3 regions of the Faecalibacterium prausnitzii genome follow, and region 3 is predicted to be linked to each of the others. Evidence: predicted binding sites of a transcription regulator. Region 3 holds the regulator's gene; each other region holds the start of a gene.
What was found. The regulator Rex, encoded in region 3, represses fermentation and respiration genes when NADH is low (regulators of the CRP and FNR family bind a similar motif). The targets are predictions, from matches to a motif close to ATTGTTAANNNNTTAACAAT.
Positions count from the first base shown of each region.

Region 1: the regulator Rex is predicted to act here: its motif matches at 2,038-2,057, upstream of coaD (pantetheine-phosphate adenylyltransferase).
Region 2: the regulator Rex is predicted to act here: its motif matches at 2,389-2,408, upstream of I5P96_RS10005 (phosphoglycerate kinase).

Region 1 covers NZ_CP065377.1:1,658,254-1,665,899, reverse strand. The annotation lists gene I5P96_RS08420 (AI-2E family transporter) at 1-432, opposite strand, end outside; gene I5P96_RS08415 (butyryl-CoA:acetate CoA-transferase) at 486-1,832, opposite strand; gene coaD (pantetheine-phosphate adenylyltransferase) at 2,229-2,732, shown strand; gene I5P96_RS08405 (acetyl-CoA C-acetyltransferase) at 2,824-4,041, shown strand; gene I5P96_RS08400 (enoyl-CoA hydratase-related protein) at 4,146-4,931, shown strand; gene I5P96_RS08395 (3-hydroxyacyl-CoA dehydrogenase family protein) at 5,032-5,904, shown strand; gene I5P96_RS08390 (acyl-CoA dehydrogenase) at 6,026-7,195, shown strand; gene acrB (acryloyl-CoA reductase electron transfer subunit gamma) at 7,213-7,646, shown strand, end outside.
Region 2 covers NZ_CP065377.1:2,030,272-2,037,917, forward strand. The annotation lists gene gpmI (2,3-bisphosphoglycerate-independent phosphoglycerate mutase) at 1-81, opposite strand, end outside; gene tpiA (triose-phosphate isomerase) at 202-972, opposite strand; gene I5P96_RS10005 (phosphoglycerate kinase) at 1,063-2,271, opposite strand; gene I5P96_RS10010 (PTS ascorbate transporter subunit IIC) at 2,523-2,726, opposite strand; gene I5P96_RS10015 (SPFH domain-containing protein) at 2,726-3,727, opposite strand; gene rplL (50S ribosomal protein L7/L12) at 3,899-4,273, opposite strand; gene rplJ (50S ribosomal protein L10) at 4,346-4,861, opposite strand; ribosomal protein L10 leader region at 4,905-5,044, opposite strand; gene rplA (50S ribosomal protein L1) at 5,166-5,858, opposite strand; gene rplK (50S ribosomal protein L11) at 5,916-6,341, opposite strand; gene nusG (transcription termination/antitermination protein NusG) at 6,473-7,003, opposite strand; gene secE (preprotein translocase subunit SecE) at 7,029-7,280, opposite strand; gene rpmG (50S ribosomal protein L33) at 7,298-7,447, opposite strand.
Region 3 covers NZ_CP065377.1:485,549-493,194, reverse strand. The annotation lists gene I5P96_RS02455 (carbohydrate ABC transporter permease) at 1-250, opposite strand, end outside; gene I5P96_RS02450 (carbohydrate ABC transporter permease) at 262-1,188, opposite strand; gene I5P96_RS02445 (ABC transporter substrate-binding protein) at 1,355-2,728, opposite strand; gene I5P96_RS02440 (thymidine kinase) at 3,290-3,895, opposite strand; gene I5P96_RS02435 (redox-sensing transcriptional repressor Rex) at 4,096-4,737, opposite strand; gene I5P96_RS02430 (ClpP family protease) at 4,985-5,671, shown strand; gene I5P96_RS02425 (DNA translocase FtsK) at 5,759-7,646, shown strand, end outside.

The DNA of each region.
Region 1 (7,646 bases), 1.2 Mb from region 3:
CTGGTTGCTGGCGATGATCTCCTGATGGGAAGCCCAGTCCACGAAGTCGTTCAGGTTGTTCCGCGCCGTGTAGTACAGCGTCGTCACGCTGGTGATGAGCTGCGGCACGATCATCATGATCAGCGCATACACCACCAGGATGCCGAACAGCAGCGAGATGGTGACCGCCAGCATGTTGGCCGCAGTTCCCATCTTTTCGGGCAAAAGGCGGCGGAGAAAATTCTCCACGCAGTTGCACACCGGCTTGAGCAGATAGGCGATGACCGCGCCGTAGATGAACGGCATCAGGATTCCCGTCAGCTTCGAGATCGCATCCCCGAAGCCCTGAAAGCGGTAGATCAGGAAGAAGAACAGGATGCTCAATGATATGGCACCGAATCCCGCGAGCATCCCATACAGGTAAGGTTTGATGTGTGGCTTTTTGTCCATCATGTTTCCGTAGACTCCATTCCTGCCGCGGGCAGCAGGAACGCCCGCAGCATTGTTTAGCGCTTGTTGCTCCTGCGCCAGATGTGCAGTTTTTCAGCTTCGGCGATCAGTTCATCCCGGAAATCGGGGTGTGCAACACTGATCAAGGCTTCGGCCTTTTCCCAGCTGGTCAGGCCCTTCAGGTTCACACAGCCGTACTCGGTGCACAGATAGTGGATATTGGCACGGGTATCGGTGATGATGCTGCCGGTCTCCAGCGTGGGGCGGATGCGGCTCTCGACTTTGCCGGTCTTCTTATTCATAAAGGTAGAGGACAGGCAGATGAAGCTCTTGCCGCCGTTGGAAAGGTATGCGCCCAGAACGAAGTCCAGCTGACCGCCTGCACCGGAGATGTGCTTGACACCGGCACTCTCGGCGTTGACCTGACCGAACAGGTCGATATCGACAGCATTGTTGATGGAGATGAAGTTGTCGATGGCCGAAATGCTGCGGATGTCGTTGGTGTACTCCACGGGGGCTGCCATGCACTCCGGGTTGTTGTCGAGGTAATCGTACATCTTCTGGGTGCCGGCACCGAAGGCGTAGACCTGACGGCCCTTGTCCAGATTCTTGTGGCGGCCGGTGATCTTGCCGGCTTTGGCGATGTCCACAAAGGCATCGACGTACATTTCAGTATGGACGCCCAGATCCTTCAGGTCGCTCTGCGCGATCAGGTTGCCGATGGCGTTGGGCATTCCGCCGATGCCCAGCTGCAGGCAGGCACCGTTCGGGATCTGCGGGACGATGAGGTTCGCCACGGCGAGGTCCACCTCAGTGGCCGCACCGGGGGCAGCCATCTGACCCATCGGCGGGTTGGTGCCCTCCACGACACCGGCCACCTGGGAGATGTGCACCCAGTTCTCGGTGCCACCCAGGCAGCGGGGCATGTTGGTGTTGACCTCGACGATGATCTTTTTGGCCTTTTCGCAGACGGCACCCAGATGAGAAGCACAGGGGCCGAAATTGAAGTAGCCATGCTCGTCCATGGGCGTGACCTGGAACACTGCCACATCCACGGGGTCCTTGCTGTCGCGGTAGTAACGGGGCAGCTCCGAATAACGGATGGGGGAGTAGAAGGAGAAGCCCTGCGCAATGGCCTTGCGCTCAATGCCGCCCATGTGCCAGCTGTTCCAGGTCATGTGGGCAGCCGGGTCGTCGATCTGGAAGATCTCCGGCACCCACATCAGGATGCCGCCGCGGAAATTGACGTTCTCCAGCTCCGGCAGACGCTTTGCAATGGCAGCATCGACTGCCACCGGGGTGTTCACAGCCCAGCCGTAGTCCACCCAATCGCCGCTCTTGACCAAAGCAGCGGCCTGATCGGCAGTCATCTTTTTCTGCGCATACAGTTCCGTATAATCCATTATAAACCATCCTCTCCTATAATAACATAAAGGAATTGTAAATTCTTACAACCCGATAACTTAGTTATAACATTAACAAAGGAAGGAATCAATACTTTCGGAGCAAATCGGGGCAAAAAAGTGGCTGGATGGCAATATGACTAAAATTCTTAGCGATTCAACTGGATTCTTTGGTCTGATAGAAACAAAATTTTTTGAAAAAAGACTTGATAAAATTTTGACGATGTGGTTTACTTATAGCGTAGCAGGGCGGTGTGGAGCAGTGCGTCATGAATCGTTAAAAAAATAGCGATGAGACGCGGCGCCGCAAACAACGTCTTGCAACCCGAACTGGAAAGTGCTATCATGGCAGGACCGAGCGCGCTTTTCATACCAGCGCGCATCAAGGAGGACACGATGGCAACAGCAGTTTATCCCGGATCGTTCGATCCGGTCACCAAAGGGCACCTGGACATCATCAAGCGTGCCGCAAAGATCAACGATCACCTGATCGTCGCCGTGCTCATCAACAGCGCCAAGCACCCTCTGTTCACCGTAGAAGAGCGGGTGGCCCTGCTGCAGGAGTGCTGCAAGGACATCCCGAACGTCACGGTGGAGAGCTTTGACGGCCTGACCGTGGAGTTTGCCAAAAAGCGCCGCGCTTCGGTCATGGTGCGGGGTCTGCGGGCGGTCACGGATTTCGAAAACGAGATCCAGCTGGCGCAGACGAACCATGCACTGATGCCCGGCATTGAGACGATGTTCCTGGCGACCAGCATCAAATGGAGCTACCTTTCCTCGACGATCGTGAAAGAGGCTGCCCGCTACGGCAGCAATATCTCCAAGTTCGTCACGCCCAATGTGGAAGCCGCCGTCGAACAGAAGATGGCCGCGCTCCGGGCGAAAGGGGAGCAGCCCTGAATCCGTTTCTTATGTGCAAACGCCGCTGGCGTTTCTATAAAATTGGTTCCTAAAACCCACCAATATACACACAAATCAGGAGGCTATTAACATGAAGAAAGTTGTTATCGCATCTGCATGCCGTACCGCCATCGGTAAGTTCGGCGGCACTCTTGCCAACGTCCCCGCTGCTGAGCTGGGCTCCATCGTCATCAAGGAGGCACTGGAGCGCGCACACGTCGCACCGGAGCAGGTCGATCATGTTTACATGGGCTGCGTCATTCAGGCTGGTCTGGGCCAGAACGTCGCGCGTCAGGCTTCCCTGAAGGCAGGCCTGCCCATCGAGACCCCCGCTGTCACCGTCAACGTGGTCTGCGGCTCCGGTCTGAACTGCGTCAACATGGCTGCGCAGATGATCGAGGCTGGCGATGCCGACATCGTCGTTGCAGGCGGCATGGAGAACATGGACATGGCTCCCTTCGCTATGATGAAGGGCCGCTACGGCTACCGCATGGGCGCTCCCATGGGCAAGAGCGAGCTGGTCGATACCATGGTCAACGATGCTCTGTGGGATGCCACCGGCTTCAACAAGCACATGGGCATGACCGCTGAGAACGTCTGCACCAACGAGACCTATCAGAAGAAGTACGGCTACAACCCCATCACCCGCGAGCAGCTGGATGAGTTCTCTTACAACAGCCAGGTCAAGGCAGACAAGGCCATCAAGGACGGCGCCTTCAAGGACGAGATCGTTCCCGTTGTCATCAAGGGCAAGAAGGGCGACACCGTGTTCGATACCGATGAAGGCCCCCGTCTGACCCCGATCGAGAAGCTGGGCACCCTGAAGCCCGCCTTCACCAAGGACGGCATCGTGACCGCCGGCAACTCTTCCGCCATCAACGACGGCGCTGCTGCTCTGGTCGTGATGAGCGAGGAGAAGGCCAAGGAGCTGGGCGTCACCCCGCTGGCAACCTGGGTCGCTGGTGCTCTGGCTGGTGTTGAGCCCGAAGTCATGGGTCTGGGCCCCATCGCTGCAACCAAGAAGGTCATGACAAAGACCGGCCTGTCCGTTGCCGATATGGACCTGATCGAGGCAAACGAGGCCTTCGCAGCACAGTCTGTGGCCGTCAGCCAGGCTCTGAACTTTGATATGAACAAGGTCAACGTCAACGGCGGCGCAATCGCTCTGGGCCACCCGGTCGGCGCTTCCGGCGCTCGTATCCTGGTCACCCTGCTGTATGCAATGAAGCACCGTGGTGCCCACAAGGGTCTGGCTACCCTGTGCATCGGCGGCGGCATGGGCTGCGCTACCATCGTCGAAATGGACTAAACGCTGGAGGCACTCCAGATATCAGGATCGCCCGCGCAGGCGGACTTCTCCTGCGCGGGGCTGTTCTGAAACGAAGAATAAGACTTTGAATGGAGGTCTTCACAATGGCATTTGTTAAAACCGAAGTGCAGGGTGCTGTCGAGATCATCACCATCGACCGCCCCAAGGCACTGAACGCACTGAACCCTGAAGTTCTGGCAGACCTGAAGGCAGCGTTTGAGGCTGTCGATCAGGACGCCATCCGCTGCATCGTTCTGACCGGCGAAGGCGACAAGAGCTTCGTGGCCGGTGCAGACATCGGTTCCATGAGCACCATGACCAAGGCAGAGGGCGAGGCCTTCGGCAAGCTGGGCAATGATGTTTTCCTGATGATCGAGCATTTCCCCATCCCTGTGATTGCAGCCGTCAACGGCTTCGCACTGGGCGGCGGCAATGAGCTGGCCATGAGCTGCGACATCCGCATCTGTTCGGACAACGCCGTCTTCGGCCAGCCGGAAGTCGGTCTGGGCATCACGCCGGGCTTCGGCGGCACCCAGCGTCTGGCACGTCTCGTCGGCATGGGCATGGCAAAGCAGCTGGTCTATTCGGCCCTGAACATCAAGGCCGATGAGGCTTACCGCATCGGTCTGGTCAATGCCGTGTATCCCCAGGCTGAGCTGATGGAGAACGTCCTGAAGCTGGCCAACAAGATCGCAAAGAACGCCCCCATTGCAGTGCGCAACTGCAAGAAGGCCATCGACGACGGCATCAGCCTGCCCATTGAGAAGGCGGTCGAGGTCGAGGAAAAGCTGTTCGGCGACTGCTTCGAGACCCACGACCAGAAGGAAGGCATGGCTTGCTTCCTGTCCCGTGAGAAACCGAAGCCCAAGGCTGTTTTCACTAACAACTGAGAAGTACATTTGAATTTGTAATCTGAACCCTTCTGCATCCTGGTTCCTACCGGAGAGGGAACCGGGGAGCAGGGGGATATGAATAAAGGAGAGATATCCTATGAAGATCGGTGTTATTGGCGCTGGCACGATGGGCCAGGGCATTGCAAAGGCATTCGCTCAGGTCGAGGGCAACAGCGTTGCTCTGTGCGACATCAAGCAGGAGTGGGCCGAGAAGGGCCTGGCAAAGATCAAGGCTGGCTATGACAAGCTGGTCGCAAAGGGCAAGATCCCCCAGGAGAAGGCGGACGCGATCGTCGCCGCTATCACGCCGGGCCTGAAGGAAGACCTGTGTGCAGACTGCGACCTGGTCGTCGAGGCTGCATTCGAGGACATGAAGGTCAAGCAGACCACCTTTGGTGAGCTGGACAAGATCTGCAAGCCGGAGTGCATCTTTGCTTCCAACACTTCTTCTCTGTCCATCACCGAGATCGGCAAGGGCCTGAGCCGCCCGCTGGTCGGCATGCACTTCTTCAACCCCGCCGACCGCATGAAGCTGATCGAGGTCATCGCAGGCTGCAACACTCCTGCTGAGACCGTTGAGAAGATCAAGGAGATCTCGGTCGCCATCGGCAAGAACCCCGTTCAGGTCAACGAGGCAGCAGGCTTCGTCGTCAACCGCATCCTGATCCCCATGATCAACGAAGCAGCCTTCATCAAGATGGAGGGCGTTTCCGACATCGCTGGCATCGACACTGCTATGAAGCTGGGTGCAAACCACCCCATGGGACCCCTGGAGCTGGGCGACTTCATCGGCTTGGACATCTGCCTGGCCATCATGGACGTCCTGTACCACGAGACCGGCGACAGCAAGTATCGTGCCTGCCCGCTGATCCGTAAGATGGTTCGCGGCGGCAACCTGGGCTGCAAGACCGGCAAGGGCTTCTACGTTTACAACGCAGACCGCACCAAGACCCCGGTCGACCAGCTGTAATTTCTGAAAACATTTCTCCCGGCTGCGGGGAAAGCGGCCGGGAGGAATTTGTTTGCAAACCGGGTTCGCCACGACAAGCGCCCGGCCTATGAAAAACTAGACCCGTTAGGAGGATATAGCGATGGATTTTACTCTGTCCAAGCAGCAGCAGATGGTGCAGAAAATGTACCGCGAGTTTGCTGAAAACGAAGTCAAGCCTCTGGCTAAGAAAGTTGATGCAGAAGAGTACTTCCCCAAAGAGACCGTCGAAAAGATGGGCAAGCTGGGCATGATGGGTATTTACTTCCCCACCTCTGTCGGCGGTGCAGGCGGCGACGTGCTGTCCTACGTCATGGCAGTGGAAGAGCTGAGCAAGGTCTGCGGCACCACCGGTGTCATCGTCTCTGCTCACACCAGCCTGTGTGCTGCTCCCATTTATGAGAACGGTACCCCGGAGCAGAAGGCAAAGTATCTGCCCAAGCTGTGCAGCGGCGAGTGGTTGGGTGCATTCGGCCTGACCGAGCCGGGTGCTGGCACCGATGCACAGGGCCAGCAGACCATTGCAAAGGAAGAGGATGACTGCTGGGTGCTGAACGGCTCCAAGATCTTCATCACCAATGCAGGGTTCGCCGATGTCTTCATCGTCATCGCAGTCACCGACCATGTGCTGGACAAGAAGGGCCGCCCCACCAAGCTGTGCTCCGCCTTCATCGTCGAGCGCACCGATCCGGGCTTCTCGGTCGGCAAGGCTGAGGACAAGATGGGCATCCGCGGTTCCTCTACCTGCGAGCTGATCTTCGAGGACTGCCGCATCCCGAAGGACCGTATGCTGGGTGTGCGCGGCAAGGGCTTCCAGCTGGCAATGGCCACTCTGGACGGCGGCCGTATCGGCATCGCTTCCCAGGCTCTGGGCATCGCCGAGGGCGCTCTGGATGAGACCGTTGCTTACGTCAAGGAGCGCAAGCAGTTCGGCCGCCCCATCGCTGCATTCCAGAACACCCAGTTCGAGCTGGCTGAGATGAAGGCCCGCGTCGAGGCTGCCAAGTATCTGGTCTATGCCGCTGCTCTGAAGAAGCAGCAGGCTATGGACGGCGCAAAGGTCCGTTACAGCGTGGAAGCTGCTCAGGCCAAGCTGATCGCCGCCCGCACCGCAAGCGACGTGACCCGCCGCTGCCTGCAGCTGTTCGGTGGTTACGGCTACACCCGTGACTATCCCATTGAGCGCATGATGCGTGATGCCAAGATCACCGAGATCTACGAGGGCACCAGCGAAGTGCAGATGATGGTCATTTCCGGCGCGCTGCTGAAGTAAGGGAGGTAAGATTTACAATGAAAGCAATCGTTTGTGTAAAGCAGGTTCCTGATACCTCCGGTAAGGTGTCCGTCAAGCCGGATGGCACCCTGGACCGTGCCTCTATGGCAACCATTACCAACCCCGATGACCTGAACGCTCTGGAGGCTGCTCTGAAGCTCAAGGACGCCACCGGCTGCGAAGTCGTTGTCGTCACCATGGGCCCGCCGCCGGCCGAAGGGATGCTGCGTGAGCTGCTGGCCCGCGGTGCCGACAAGGCCGTTCTGGTCTCCGGCCGTGAGTTCGGCGGTTCCGATACCTTCGCGACCAGCCAGATCCTGGCCGCTGCCGTCAACAAGATCGGCGTTGGCCCGGAGGATGTCGTCTTCTGCGGCCGTCAGGCAATTGATGGCGATACCGCACAGGTCGGCCCCCAGATCGCTGAAAAGCTGCATCTGCCCCAGGTCACCTA
Region 2 (7,646 bases), 1.4 Mb from region 3:
AGCCACAGCGTTGCCATAGGTCTCGTTGGGGGTCCAGCCAAAGCCGTCCATGATGCAGAGCATTACGGGTTTCTTGGACATAAATGGTATCTCCTTTGATTTTGAACTAAAAAGCGCCCGGCTTCAGCGCTTGCAAACGGCGCGGCCGGGCGCTGGGGTGATTTGCAAAAGGCAGTGTGCGATGCGGGGAAGCTCTCTTTCTCAGCCCTTGGTCGCAGCGTTGACGATGACTGCAAAATCCGGAGCCTTCAGGGATGCGCCGCCGATCAGGCCGCCATCGACGTCCTTCTTGCTCAGCAGCTCTTCGCAATTCTTTGCGTTCATGCTGCCGCCATACTGCACAGTGGTCGCCTCGGCCACGGCCTCGCCGTAGACCTCGCCGATGACCTTGCGGATCTGGCCGCAGACTTCCTCTGCCTGGTCTGCCGTAGCGGTCTTGCCGGTGCCGATGGCCCAGATGGGCTCATACGCGATGACGACGTTGGCCATCTGCTCTGCGGTGACATCGCGCAGAGCGATCTTGGTCTGCATCCGGACCAGCTCCTCGGTCACGCCCTCTTCGCGCTGCTCCAGGCTCTCGCCCACGCAGATGATGACCTTCAGGCCCGCGTTCAGCGCAGCCAGAGCGCGCTTGTTGACGGTCTGATCGGTCTCTGCGAAGTACTGGCGGCGCTCGGAGTGGCCGACGATGACGTACTCCACGCCCAGATCCACCAGCATCTCTGCGCTGATCTCACCGGTGAACGCACCGGACTTCTCGAAGTGGACGTTCTCAGCACCGACATGGATGTTGGTGCCCTTGGTCTTTTCCACAGCCGTCACCAGATCGGTGAACGGAGTGCAGATGACGACCTCGCAGGAAGCATCCTTGACGGCAGGGATCAGCTCGTCCACCAGCTTGGCTGCTTCCGAAGCGGTCTTGTTCATCTTCCAGTTGCCTGCAATGATTGCCTTACGCTTTGCCTTATCCATGATCTCTATCTCCTTCTATTTACCTACGTACCAAAAAAGGTGCGGCGGCGCCATGCCGCCGCACCTCGATCCTGCTGTTGCGAGCGCGAATTATGCGTTCTGGATGACAGCGATGCCGGGCAGCTCCTTGCCCTCCAGATACTCCAGAGAAGCGCCGCCGCCGGTGGAGATGTGGGTCATCTTATCGCCCAGACCCATCTGCTGGACTGCTGCTGCGCTGTCGCCGCCGCCGATGACGGTGGTAGCGCCGCTCTCAGCCATAGCCTGTGCCACAGCCAGGGTGCCTGCTGCCAGAGTCGGGTTCTCGAAGACGCCCATGGGGCCGTTCCAGACAACGGTCTTGGAAGCCTTGACGGCCTCAGCAAACAGCTTGGTGCTCTCCGGGCCGATGTCGCAGCCTTCCATATCGGCAGGCATTGCGGTCACGGGCACAACGGTGGTCTCGACGGGTGCGTCGATGGGATCGGGGAAGTCCTTGATGCAGACGGCATCGACGGGCAGGAGCAGCTTGACGCCCTTCTCCTGAGCCTTTGCCATCATCTCCTTGCAGTAGTCCAGCTTGGAGTCATCGCACAGGCTCTTGCCGACTTCGTAGCCCTGTGCCTTGACGAAGGTATAAGCCATGCCGCCGCCGATGATCAGGGTATCGACCTTCTCCAGCAGGTTGGAGATGACGTTCAGCTTATCGGCGACCTTTGCGCCGCCCAGGATGGCGGTGAAGGGACGCTCCGGGTCGTTGACGGCATTGCCCAAGTACTTGATCTCCTTCTCCATCAGGTAACCGACAGCGGTATCCTTGACGTAGTCGGTGACACCAGCGGTGGAGCAGTGTGCGCGATGGCAGCTGCCGAAAGCGTCATCCACGTATGCGTCCGCCAGAGAAGCCAGCTCCTCGGAGAACTCCGGCATGTTCTTGGTCTCTTCCTTGCGGAAACGGGTGTTCTGGAGCAGGACAACGTCGCCGTTGTTCATGGCAGCCACAGCAGCCTTTGCGTTCTCGCCCACGACGTTGTCGTCGTCTGCGAACACAACGGTCTTGCCCAGCTTTGCGCTCAGGGCAGCTGCAACGGGAGCCAGGCTGAACTTTGCCTCAGGGCCGTTCTTGGGCTTGCCCAGGTGGCTGCACAGGATGACCTTTGCGCCATCATTGAGCAGCTTCTGGATGGTGGGCAGAGCTGCGTTGATGCGGTTCTCGTTGGTGATGACGCCGTCCTTCATCGGGACGTTGAAGTCGCAGCGGACCAGAACCTTCTTGCCGCAGTAATTCTCGTCGTCGATCGTCTTCTTACCTAAACCCATGGTAATAAACTCCTCTCAAATTCTTTTCATCGGAATCGAATTTCACTCGTTATCGGGGCTTGCCTCCCCGTACACTTCTATTATAAACAAAAACTGTGTGGTTTGCAAGGACAGGCAATAGATAATTTATTAACAAACTTTCCCCGTATCCCGGTGGAAATGTGTCTATTTTGACTGAAAGGCGGAGCAACTCCCCTTTTTCATGAAAAAAAGAACCTCTGAAAAGCATTTTTTCCAAAGGTTCCCTTCTCTTATTTGAGATCCAGTTCCGGCGGCAGGTCGATCTCATCTGAGACATACTTGCCATTCTTCTTCCGTTGACGCACACACTCGGTGAGCAGATACTCGATCTGTCCGTTCACCGAGCGGAAATCATCTTCAGCCCACGCGGCAAGGGCTTCGTAGAGCTTCGCGTTCAGGCGGAGCGGGATCTGCTTTTTGGGTTCTGCTGCCATCAGTAGAGGCTGCCGCTGTTCACAATGGGCTGAGCGTCACGGTTGCCGCAGAGCACGACCAGCAGGTTGGAGACCATTGCTGCCTTGCGCTCATCGTCGAGCTCGACCACCTTGTTTTCATTCAGGCGTTCCAGTGCCATTTCCACCATGCCGACGGCACCGTCCACGATCATCTTACGGGCGTCGATGATGGCGCTGGCCTGCTGGCGCTGCAGCATGACGGCTGCGATTTCCGGCGCGTAAGCCAGATAGGTGATGCGAGCTTCGATGATCTCGATGCCGGCCTCGGTCACATTTTTCTGGATCTCGTCCTGGATGCGCTTGGCCACGACCTCGGACGAACCGCGCAGGCTGCCTTCGTCGGCGATACCGTCACCGGTGGTGTCCACATTGGGGGCCACATCATAGGGGTAGACCCGCACGACGTTGCGCAGGGCGCTGTCGCACTGAAGGGACAGGTACTCTTTGTAGTTGTCCACGTTGAAGACGGCTTTCGCGGTATCGGTCACGCGCCAGATGACGGCAATGCCGATCTCCACCGGGTTGCCCAGGCAATCGTTGATCTTCTGGCGGGAGTTGTTCAGGGTCATGATCTTGAGGGAGATCTTTTTGCCATCCTGCTCCCGGCTCGCCTGCACAACGGGCATCTTCTGGACATCGCCGCTCTGGCTCAGCACTGTGCCTGCGGCGGGGTTGACGGAGGTGCAGAAGGGATTCACCCAATAGAAGCCCTCCCCTTTCAGGGTGCCGATGTAATCACCGAAGAGGGTCAGCACCAATGCTTCCTCCGGCTTCAGCACCTTCAGGCCGCAGAGCAGGAAAATGCCGACGATGCCATAGACGATGCTCAGCACCAACAAAATCACGCCCGGCACGTTATGTTCTGTCGTGAGCAGTATCCCACCCAGCACGAACACGATGATGGCCGCAACATAGCCGAGCAAGGTCAGCAGCAGCATCGTCATTCCGTTCTTCTTCGTTTGCAAGATCTTCTCTTCCATGTAAGATCCCTCCTTATCGGGTCTGGAAGTGTTTCTATCTGATATCAAAATCATATCATGTTGTATTTCATCTGTCAAGAGGAAACAACAAAAAAGGCACCCTCGCCTTTCGACGAGAGTGCCTTCATTTCAAGAATCGAAATTCAAGAAAGAACGTTCAGGGGGATCAAATTACTTGATCTCGACCTTAGCGCCAGCCTCTTCCAGCTTCTTCTTGATGTCCTCAGCCTCAGCCTTGGAAGCCTTCTCCTTGACAGCCTTGGGAGCGCCGTCAACGATAGCCTTAGCCTCCTTCAGGCCCAGACCGGTGATCTCCTTGACCAGCTTGATGACCTGCATCTTGGTAGCGCCAGCCTCAGCCAGGATGACGTCGAACTCGGTCTTCTCTTCCTCAGCGGCAGCAGCAGCGCCAGCAGCAGCGGGAGCAGCAGCAGCAACAGCGGAAACACCGAACTCTTCGCAGTAAGCGTCGATCAGTTCCTTCAGCTCCAGGACGGACAGCTCCTTGACGGAGTCGATGATGGCAGTAATCTTCTCAGAAGCCATGGTAATAACCCTCCAATATAAATGGTTTTGTGTTTGTTGATTTCAGATCGTTAAGCAGCAGTCACGCAGCAATTAAGCAGCGGGCTCTTCCTGCTTGTCGGCATAAGCCTGCATTGCAACAGCCAGACCAGACAGAGTGCTGGTGAGGGCGCCTGCAAACATGGACAGCATGCCTTCGCGGTTGGGCAGCTTTGCGATGGCGTTGGTCTCGGCAGCGTCCATGACCTTGCCTTCCATGAAGCCAGCCTTGACGACGAACTTCTTGGACTTATCGCCATCCTGATACTTGCACAGGATGCGGGCAGCGGACATGGGATCTTCCTCGTGAGCAAAAGCGATAGCGGTATCGCCCTTGAACTGCTCAGCCAGGCCCTCCAGAGAGGTACCCTTAACAGCCAGACGCAGCATGGTGTTCTTCACGACCATATAATCGACGCCTGCCTCACGCAGCTCCTTACGGAGCTTGGTGTCGTTCTCGACGTTAATGCCGCCGTAAGCGACGACGCAGCCGGAAACCGCACTCTCAAACTTTGCCTTCAGATCAGCGACATAAGCCTGCTTCTCAGAAAGAATCTTTGCACTGGGCATTCGGTTTCACCTCGTTTCAAAAACTTGTATCGAACACTGAAACTCAGAGATCAAAAAAGCCTCTTTCCCGCACTGTGTCCGAGAAAGAGGCATAAAACAACATTATGCGCGTTTCTCGGCAGGCGGCTTAGCCTTACGCTGGGTTCCAGCACCTGCTGTCTCAAAAACAGCATGATTATTTTACCGCAAACGCGCGGTGTTGTCAAGTGCTTTTTTGAAGATTTTTTATTTTCCTCTCTTTGGCTCCCATAATAGGGAAGCTGGCTGCGCCAAAGCGCAGACTGAGAGGTTTTATTTCTTCAAATTAGACACCGTACTTCAGGGTGTTGAGACGGATGCCAGGGCCCATGGTGGTGGCGATGGTAGCGCTCTTGAAATAAGTGCCCTTTGCAGCAGCAGGCTTTGCCTTTGCAATGGCGCTCATGACGGTATCCAGGTTGGTGTACAGCTTCTCTGCACCGAAGGAAGCCTTGCCCACGGGGACATGGATGATGTTCTGCTTGTCCAGACGATACTCGATCTTACCAGCCTTGGCCTCGGTGACTGCCTTGCCCAGATCGGGAGCAACAGTACCAGCCTTGGGGTTGGGCATCAGGCCGCGGGGGCCCAGCACCTTACCGAGACGGCCGACGCGGCCCATCATGTCGGGGGTGGTGACAACAACGTCGAAGTCCATGAAGCCGCCAGCGATGCGGGCGATCAGCTCATCATCACCAACGATGTCAGCGCCAGCTGCCTCAGCAGCAGCGGCAGCAGCGCCCTTTGCGATGGCGCAGACGCGGACGGTCTTGCCGGTGCCGTTGGGCAGAACGACAGCGCCGCGGACCTGCTGGTCAGCGTGGCGGCCGTCAACGCCCAGGCGGACGTGCAGCTCAACGGTCTCGTCGAACTTGGCAGAAGCGGTCTTGCAAGCCAGCTCCAGAGCCTCGTTCATATCATACAGCTTAGAAAAATCGATCTGCTTCGCAGCATCGACATAGTGCTTGCCATGTTTCATTGTATATCCTCCTATGTGGTCATGCGGGCAGTTTTATGCCCTCCCACTGTTGTTGTCTCAGCCCTCGACGGTGACGCCCATGGAGCGGCAGGTGCCACGGACCATGCTGCATGCAGCTTCCAGAGAAGCAGCGTTCAGGTCGGGCATCTTGGTCTTCGCGATCTCTTCCACCTGAGCAGCGGTCAGAGAAGCAACCTTTTCCTTGTTGGGCTTGCCGGAAGCGGTGTTGATGCCAGCGGCCTTCTTGATCAGAACGGCTGCCGGAGGAGTCTTGGTGATGAAGCTGAAGGAGCGGTCAGCGTAAACGGTGATGACGACGGGGATGACATAACCCATCTGGTTCTTGGTACGCTCGTTGAACTCCTTGGTGAAGGCCATGATGTTGACGCCCTTCTGACCCAGAGCAGGGCCAACAGGGGGAGCCGGAGTCGCCTTGCCGGCCTCGATCTGCAGCTTAATGTAGCCAGTAACTTTCTGTGCCATGATAAATGCACCTCCAAAAATCTGTGGTGAGTTGCGGCGCCGTGTAGGCGCCTCCCACGAGCATGTGCGCGGTGCACACGCTCTATAAGAACCGCACTGCGGTCTTACCTTGGTAAACGGATGCCGGTTGGTTACGGCAGCTCGACCTGCGCGATGTCCACCTCAGCGGGCGTCTCGCGGCCAAACATGTTGACCTTGAGCTTGACTTTGAAGCTCTCGGTGTCGATGCCCTCCACAAGGCCCATAAAGCCTTCCAGGGGGCCGGCAGTGATCTGCACGGTGTCGCCGACTTTGAAATCGACGGTCAGCGGAGCTGCCTTCTCGACGCCCATCTTCTCGACCTCCTCAGCGGAGAGCGGGACGGGCTTGGATGCGGGGCCGACGAAACCGGTGCAGCCGCGCGTGTTGCGCACCACATACCAGGTATCGTCGTTCATGACCATCTTGACCAGAACGTAACCGGGGAACAGCTTGTGCTCCACCATACGCTCCTTGCCGTCCTTGATCTCAGGGACCATCTCGGTGGGGACCTTGATGTCACAGATCAGGTCTTGCAGACGGCGGTTCTCGACCATGGTCTGCAGGTCCGTTGCAACCTTATTCTCGTAACCGGAATAGGTATGGACTACATACCAGAGGGCTTCATTGGACTGATCTTCCATTTTTCAAACCTCCGTTTCAAGATGTTCATGCGCCGATGATCAGGCCCAGGATGCCGCCGAAAATGGCATCCAGCGCGATCATGACAACGGCAGCGATCGCCACGGTGACGAGCACGACGACGGTGTTGGTCTTGGTGTCCTCTTTGGACGGCCACACGACCTTCTTCAGCTCGCTCTTCGTGTCGCGGAAGAACTTCGCAACGCGGTTGCAAAAGCCCTTCACGGCGGCCTTCATTCTGGCCACAAAGCCCGGCTTTTTCTCGGTTTTGTCTGCCATGATGTCGTCCGCCTTTCTTACTTGGTTTCGCGATGAACGGTGTGCTTCTTGCAGAAGCGGCAGTACTTCTTCATCTCAAGACGATCGGGGTTGTTCTTCTTGTTCTTCGTGGTGTTGTAGTTGCGCTGCTTGCACTCGGTGCAGGCCAGAGTGATTTTAACGGTCATTTGTTGACACCTCCATTATAACGGTTGTTTTGAACCTCCCTCGGCTTGCGGGAGCGCCTTCAAAACAGGGCGCACTTAATAACCCCGCAAAAGAGGTGTTATCATTGTATCACGTCTTTTTCCATCCGTCAAGCGGATTTTCTGCGGTTTTTCAACTTTTTTGAAAAAATTTTCTTTTGCTTCTTTCTGGTTCTGCCCG
Region 3 (7,646 bases):
GAACATACGAATAGGTGTTCATCATGGCCTGCAGGATGTTGATGGAACCGCCGAAGTTGTTCAGCGCGTTCTTATAGCCCTCCAGAGTAGGGTTCTTGACCCACAGGCCGATGCCTGCGAAGATCTCGCTGTTGTCCTTAAAGGTCGCGCTGATCATCCACAGCAGGGGATAGATCATGATGAGGCCGACCAGGATCAGGACGAGGTACTTGAAGAACGTCGCGATGACGTTGGATGCTTTCATTCCCATACTGTCACACCTTACCTTTCATCCGAGTAGTAGACCCACTTCTTCTGGCTGGTGAAGGCGATGATCGTGAGGATGCAGACGATCACGAACATGATCCATGCCAGTGCGGAGGCCATGCCCATCTGGTTGGACTTGAAGGCGTAGTTGTAAACCAGAATGGAGATCAGAGTGGTGGAGTTGCGCGGGCCGCCGTTGGTGATGATAAACGGGCCGTTGAACTCCTGGAATGCCTGGCAGATCTGCGTGACCAGGTTGTAGAAGATGATGGGGGTGATCATCGGGACGGTGATGGAGAAGAACTGCTTCCACTTACCGGCACCGTCGATGGTGGCCGCCTCATACAGGTCTGCGGGCACGCCCTTCAGAGCGGCCAGGAACAGGACCATGGCGGAACCGAACTGCCAGATGCGCAGGAAGCAGATGATCCACAGCGCATAGTTGGGGTCGCTCAGCCAGGAGGGGCCCTGTGCGTGGCCGAAGGTGATGGCGCGGATGATGGTGTTGACCAGACCATCATCGCGGAAGACAGCCTTCCACAGAACAGCGATGGCAACGGAGCCGCCCAGGATGGACGGGATGTAGTAGACGGTACGGAACAGGTTCACGCAGGCGATCTTGAAGTTCAGGATGTATGCGATGAACAGAGCGAAGATCAGCTTCAGGGGCACGGTGATGAAGGCGTACTTGAAGGTAGTGATCAGGGCCTTGGTGATCTTGGCATCGGAGAAGGCGGTGACGTAGTTCATCACGCCGTACTCATGGATGCCGTTGAAGAAGTTCATATCGGTGAAGCTGTAGTACAGCGACTGACCAAACGGGATCGCCTTGAAGACGACGAAACCGATGATCCAGGGGATCAGATAGATCAGACCCTGCCACTTATCGAAGAACTTCTGGGCCGGGGTACGCCCCAGAGAGGGCGCATTACTTTCTTTCATCCGGGAATCCTCCTTTTGTGGGTGATTTTCCAACGCATGGCATACCGCGCGTCACACTTTGGAAACAGACTTGTCAGAGATTTGTAACCTGTGCCTGAGAAAAAGGGGCATCGGCCGAGCGGTCGATGCCCCTCGTATGTAGAACTCAGGTCAGAGTCTGAAGCGATCAGACGGTGTAACCAACAGCGGACATGCCGTCCAGCAGGGTATCAACGACATCAGCGCCGGAAGCGTTGTCGTAGTCCACGGTGTCGAAGACTTCCTGATAGATACCGGTGCCGTTTGCCTTCAGGTCGTTTGCCTCGAACAGGGGGTCCAGCTGGAAGCCGACGAAGGCCATGACCTTGCCGTTTGCCTCAGCGACCAGCTCCTTGATCTTGCCAGCAGCCTGTGCAGCCTCCAGGCCAGCCTTGGAAGCGGGCAGGCCGCACTCAGAACCCATGATCTCAGCGCCTTCCTTCTCGTTCAGCAGGAAGTTGATCAGCATAGCAGCCTCAGCGGGATGCTCGCAGGTCTTGGTGATGGCCAGACCCATGGAGACCTTGGAGAAGCCGCCGTTGTAATCGCCGAACTTGATCTCCTCGCCGACGGTGAAGCCGGGCTTGTTCTCCTCGTCCAGAGCGTCCTGATACTTGGTAGCGGAGGAATCCCACTCGAAGATACCAGCCATCTTGCCGGTGATCCACTCATTGGACTGGTGTGCAGCGTTGTCGCCGTTGGAGCCGTAGTAGGTGGGCAGGCTCATGATGACGTGGCCATCGACCAGGCTCTTGATGAAGTCGATGCCCTCGGCAATCTCGTCAGCGGTGTAGTTCAGGGTAGAGGTGGTGGGGTCTGCCCAATCCTTGCCGTACTTGGACTCAAGGTAGAAGACCATCAGGATCATACGGTCATATGCGCCCAGGTGCAGAGGATAGTAGTCATCGCCCAGCTTCTCCTGGAATGCCTTGCCTGCGTTCATCAGGTCGTCCAGAGTCTTGGGGACCTCGGTGATGCCAGCCTTATTAAAGGTGGTCATGTTCCAGAAGAAGATACGGCCGGTCATAGCGACAGGCACACACTGCTGTGCATTGGCAACGTTGCAGGCTGCCAGCTTGGCGTCATCCCACTGGGACATATCCAGGTAATCGGTGACGCTGTTCAGGTCGATGAAGGTCTGGCCGTTTGCAGAGTAGTTGTACAGCCAGTTCCAGTTGATCTGGCAGACATCCTCAGCCACGCCGCCGGCAAACTTGGTGGACATGGTGTCCTCCCAGCCGGACCATGCAGCGAAGGTGGGGTTGACGGTGACGTTGCTGTGCTCAGCAGAGAAAGCCTTCAGGGCCTCCTGGTAAGCGTTGTGACGAGACTCGCCGCCCCACCAGCTCATGGTCAGGGTGACGGGATCGCTGCTCAGGCCAGCCACGGAAGCTGCTGCTGCGGAAGAAGCGGTGGAAGCTGCGGTGGAGTTGGAGCTGCCGCCACAGGCAGCCAGCAGGCCAGCTGCGCCCACAGCGCCGGTGACCTTCAGGAAATCGCGACGAGAAATTGCCTTGCTCATTGTTTGTTCTCCTCCTAATAAATAGAAAACATCTGCTCATCGGCCTTATCTGCAAAAGGCTCGTTGTATACAATTATGATAACAAAATATCCCGCAAAAAGAAAGATGTAAATTGAAGAGAAGCGCGCAAAAAACGAACAAATATTGCGCTCGTGTTTGGCGCGGTTTTGACGTCCTTGCCGAAATGAATAAACTTGAGCGAAAAAACTGTGCAACATGTATACTTCAACAGATTGCATAGAAATTGGAGCAAGGAGTCGGAGAAACATCCTAAAATTGCAATATTTTTGTAACCCATCGGGAAATTCGCGTGGTTTTGTTGTACACAAAATGTGAAATCGTTGACGATTCCAGAGATTTGCCAACTGATATATCAATAGTGCAATAAACGCGCGAAGTTGGATACAACTGATATATCACCCTGTCGGAGACGGTCTGTTCCGGGCAGAAAAAAGCGCTGCCCGGCGGGGCAGCGCTGAAAAAATTTTTTCTGGTTTTTTGGGGAACACGGCTGCAAAATGAACGCAGTGCAATGCTTCTTCCGGGAAAAGCTCCGCTTTTTTATTTCGCGGCCCGGCGGGCGTAGAAGGCGCGGCGCTCGCGGAAGTAGCATTGGGGGCACATGCTGACGTACTGCACGTCGTTTTCCAGGTCGATGGCGACCTGTTCGCCCTCAAAGACGAACTCACCGTTGACTTTGCGGCAGTTGCAGGTGGCCTTGCGGCCGCAGGTGCAGATGGTCTTCATCTCCTCGATGGTGTGAGCCAGCTCCAGCAGGCGGGTGGAGCCGGGGAACCCCTTGAGCGAGAAGTCCGACCGCAGACCGTAGCAGATGACCGGGATATTCAGGTCTACCGTGACCATGAACAGCTGCTCAGCCTGTGCCGGGGTAAAGAACTGGCTCTCGTCGCAGAGGACGCAGGCCAGCTTCTGGGTCTGGCTGGCGGCGCGGACGGCCTCGAAGATATCCGCCTCCGGCGGGATGAGCAGGTCGGCTTTGCGCCGCACCCCCAGGCGGCTGACCAGTTCACCGCCGCCCTTGGTGTCCACCTGCGGCTTCAGGATGAGCACCTGCATCCCCTGCTCCTCGTAGTTGTGCGCCACCTGCATCAGGGCCGTGCTCTTGCCGCTGTTCATTGCGCCGTAACGGAAATATAGCTTTGCCATGAAGGTCTCCTCATAAAAAGCAACCCTCTCAGCCATCGCTGCGCGATGCCAGCTCTCCCAAAGGGAGAGCCATTGGCAAGCCGGTCAGCTTTCTACGGAATGAGCAAAGCCCAAACGATGGGAAGCGAGCGGGCTTCGCTGTGATGGGAAGGTTGCTTTATCATATTATACTATATAGTAACAACGACGAAACCGGAACCTCAGTCCTGATTGCGCAGGCGGTAGCCCAGGCTCATCAGGCTGTCGCCCAGGTGGACGTTCTCGACCACGACTTCCGGATACGGGACGGACAGGTCGTAGTGGGAGAAGTTCCAGAAGCCTTTGATGCCCAGGCTGACCAGACGGCCGCTCAGCTCTTCGGCACCGCTGCGGGGCACACAGAGAACCGCCACTTCGGGCTTGTGCTCGGCGCAGAAGCTCTCCAGCTGGTCGATGTGGAGGATCTGGATGCCGTTGATCTCCCTGCCCACTTCGTCCGACGAGTTGTCGAAGGCGGCAATGAGCTTGTAGCCGTTGGTATCGGTGGTGATGAACCGGCTGACGGCCTTGCCCAGACGGCCGCAGCCGATGAGGATGGTGGACAGGCGGTCGCCGTTGCCGAACAACAGATTCTCCAGAATAGAGAGCAGGTTTTCGACCGAGTAGCCGATGCCCTGACGGCCGTTCACATCGCCGATGCAGTTGAAGTCCTGCCGGACCTGAGAGGCCGTGGTGCCCATCTGGGCGGCCAGTTCGCGGGAAGAGATGCTGGTGATGCCGTCGTTCTTCAAGGTCCGCAGAAAGCGGTAGTACTTGGGCAGGCGTTTGATCACCGGCAGAGATGCTTTACCAGGGGTGTTCATAGGTGGTTCTCCTTTCATCCATTCGATGCCGGTCCTCTGCGCCTACCGTGGCGCTCCGGCAGATTCAAAGAGTTTTGCACAATAATGATACATCTTTGTCAATCTTATTCATTATCTAAAGTATACAGCGGATGTGGAGAATGTCAAATAAAATGGAGCAATTTTTTCAAAAGTTAAGAAATCTTAACCGCCGCATAATCATTTGACCCGCCGGGAACCCTGAAAAAAAACAGAGCAGGAGGGGCTTATGGCAGAGCAGAACGAAAAAAACACCCCGGTGGAAGAGCAGCGGCTGGAAAAAGAGCAGATCGAGGATCTGGGCAGCGTCTACCGCACCAAAGGCCCCCACGCCATCCACTGCCTGACCGTGGTGGGGCAGATCGAGGGCCATGTGGAAGCGCCTCAGGGGCAGAAGACCACCAAATATGAGCATGTCATCCCGCAGCTGGTGGCCGTGCAGGAGGACCCGGCGGTGGAGGGCCTGCTGGTCATCCTGAACACCGTGGGCGGCGATGTAGAGGCCGGGCTGGCGCTGGCGGAGCTGATCGCCAGCATCTCCAAGCCCAGCGCCGCCGTGGTGCTGGGCGGCGGACACTCCATCGGCATCCCGCTGGCCGTCAGCGCCCGGCGGAGCTTCATCGTGCCCACAGCCACCATGACCGTCCACCCGGTGCGGCACTCCGGGATGATCCTGGGTGTGCCGCAGACGATGCGGTGGTTCGAACAGATGCAGGAGCGGATCACCGGCTTCGTGGCGGCGCACAGCGGCATCTCGGAAAAGCGCTACACCGAGCTGATGCTCCGCACCGGCGAGCTGGTCATGGATGTGGGCACCATGCTGGACGGCCGCCGGGCCGTGCGCGAAAAGCTCATCGACGAGCTGGGCGGCATCTCGGATGCGCTGGCGTGGCTGTATCGGGAGATCGAACGCTGAGCGGGTTTTCGTTGCTATTTTCCATAGGTCGTGATAAAATGAAAGAATCGAATACTATGGGAGAAAGAGACAGGGTTGCAACGAAAGATGGCAAAGAAAAAACGAAAAACGACCGCAAGACGCGCACCTGCGCGGAGAAAGAGCCGGGCACAGGAGCGGATGCCCGCAGGGCTGGGCACCCTGTTTGCGGGCCTGCTGCTCATCGTGCTGGCCTTTGTGGAAGGCAGCTCGGTCTGGAAGGCCCTGCACGAGGTATTGTTCGGCCTGTTCGGCTGCGGCAGCTTCGTGCTGGGCGCAGCGATCTGCTATCTGGCCATCCTCTACACACGGGGCGAAGACCTCATCGGCCAGATGTTCAAGCTGATGTTGGGGCTGGTGTTTGCCAGCGGCACCGTCATCGTCTTTTCCGAGATCCCCGCCGACATCCCGGCGGCCCGCATGGTAGCGGAGTGCTATCAGAACGGCGTCCATGCCTGGCTGGGCGGCGGTGCCATCGGTGCCCTGCTGGGCGGCAATCTGCTGCTGCTCTGCGGGCGTCCGGCGGCAAATCTCGTGATGGTGGTGCTGGCGCTCTGTGCCAGCCTGTACATTTTTGATATCACCCCTGCCGAACTGTGGCAGTGGATATGTGAACTGGGCGGCAGCGCCCACGAAAAGGGCGTGGCCGTCTACGAGCAGAATGCAGCCCGCCGCGCCGAGCGGCAGGCCGCCCGCCAGGCCGAGGAGGAAGCGGCCGCGCTGGAAGACGGAGACGAGCCGGACCTTTGCGGCGAAGAGGACGAGGAAGACGGCTTTGCGGCTCCGGGCTGGCTGTCCGGTATTTTCAGCTGGGGCCACAAGGTGACCAAAGAGCTGGAGGGCGAAGCCGTGCCCGAACCGGTGGACGACTCCCTCGGCTACGAAGCACCTGCCCCCTCCCCCGCGCCTGCCCCGGCAGAGCCGCAGGAGGCCCCGGCCTTTACGCCGGTGCAGGTGGGCACGCCCCATCCCCGCGCCTCGTTTGACATCGACCTTGGGCCGGACAGCACCCCCGTGGTCGAGGGCGGCAGTGAGCCCATCGAGCCCTTCATCGTCGGGCCCGGCGGCACCTTCGGGCAGGACCCGCTCCACAAGCCTGCGCCCCGGCCCATCGTGAAGCCGGTGGTGCCCGATGCCATTGAGACGGCGGCTGAGGACTTCTTTGCAAAACCGGAAGCCCCAGCGGCCCCCGAAGCACCGGCCCCGGTGGTAACGCCCGGCATCCCGGCCCAGCCGGTGGACGAAGGCCCCGCCGAAGCTCCTGCGTTCGACGGCAGCGGAGCTTTCCAGACACCGACCCTGCCCACCACCGACGAGCCCTCTGTGCCGGTGCGGGTCATGGCCGACAACGTGATGGCCATGCGCTCTGCCCCGGACGAGGACGGCTGGATCAGCATCACCAGCGAGCCGGTGGAGGAAAAAGACATCAACACGCTGGTAGCCGCTGCCATGGAAAAGCCCGCCGTCGGCGAGCAGCAGGCAGCCACCGCCCCGGCCGAGGAGCCGGAGCCTGAGGAGAGCTATCAGTACCAGTACCCCGGCATCGACCTGTTCGAAAAGGCCCCGGAGGAGAGCGACCCCAACGCACAGGACGAGCTGAAGGCCAACGCGCAGAAGCTCGTGGACACGCTGGAAAGTTTCGGCGTCCGCACCCGTGTGCTGGACATCTCCCGCGGCCCGTCGGTCACGCGGTATGAAGTCCAGCCCATGGCGGGCGTCAAGATCAGCCGCATCACCTCGCTGGCAGACGACATCGCACTGAACCTGGCCGTCGCTGACGTCCGCATGGAGGCCCCCATCCCCGGCAAGCCCGCCGTGGGCATCGAGGTGCCCAACCACAAAAAGACGCCGGTCTATATCCGCAGTGTCTTCGAGAGCCAGGCCTTCCTGCGGATGACCTCGCCCCTCGGCATCGCACTGGGCAAGGACATCGCCGGTGTAGCCCAGGTGGCCGACC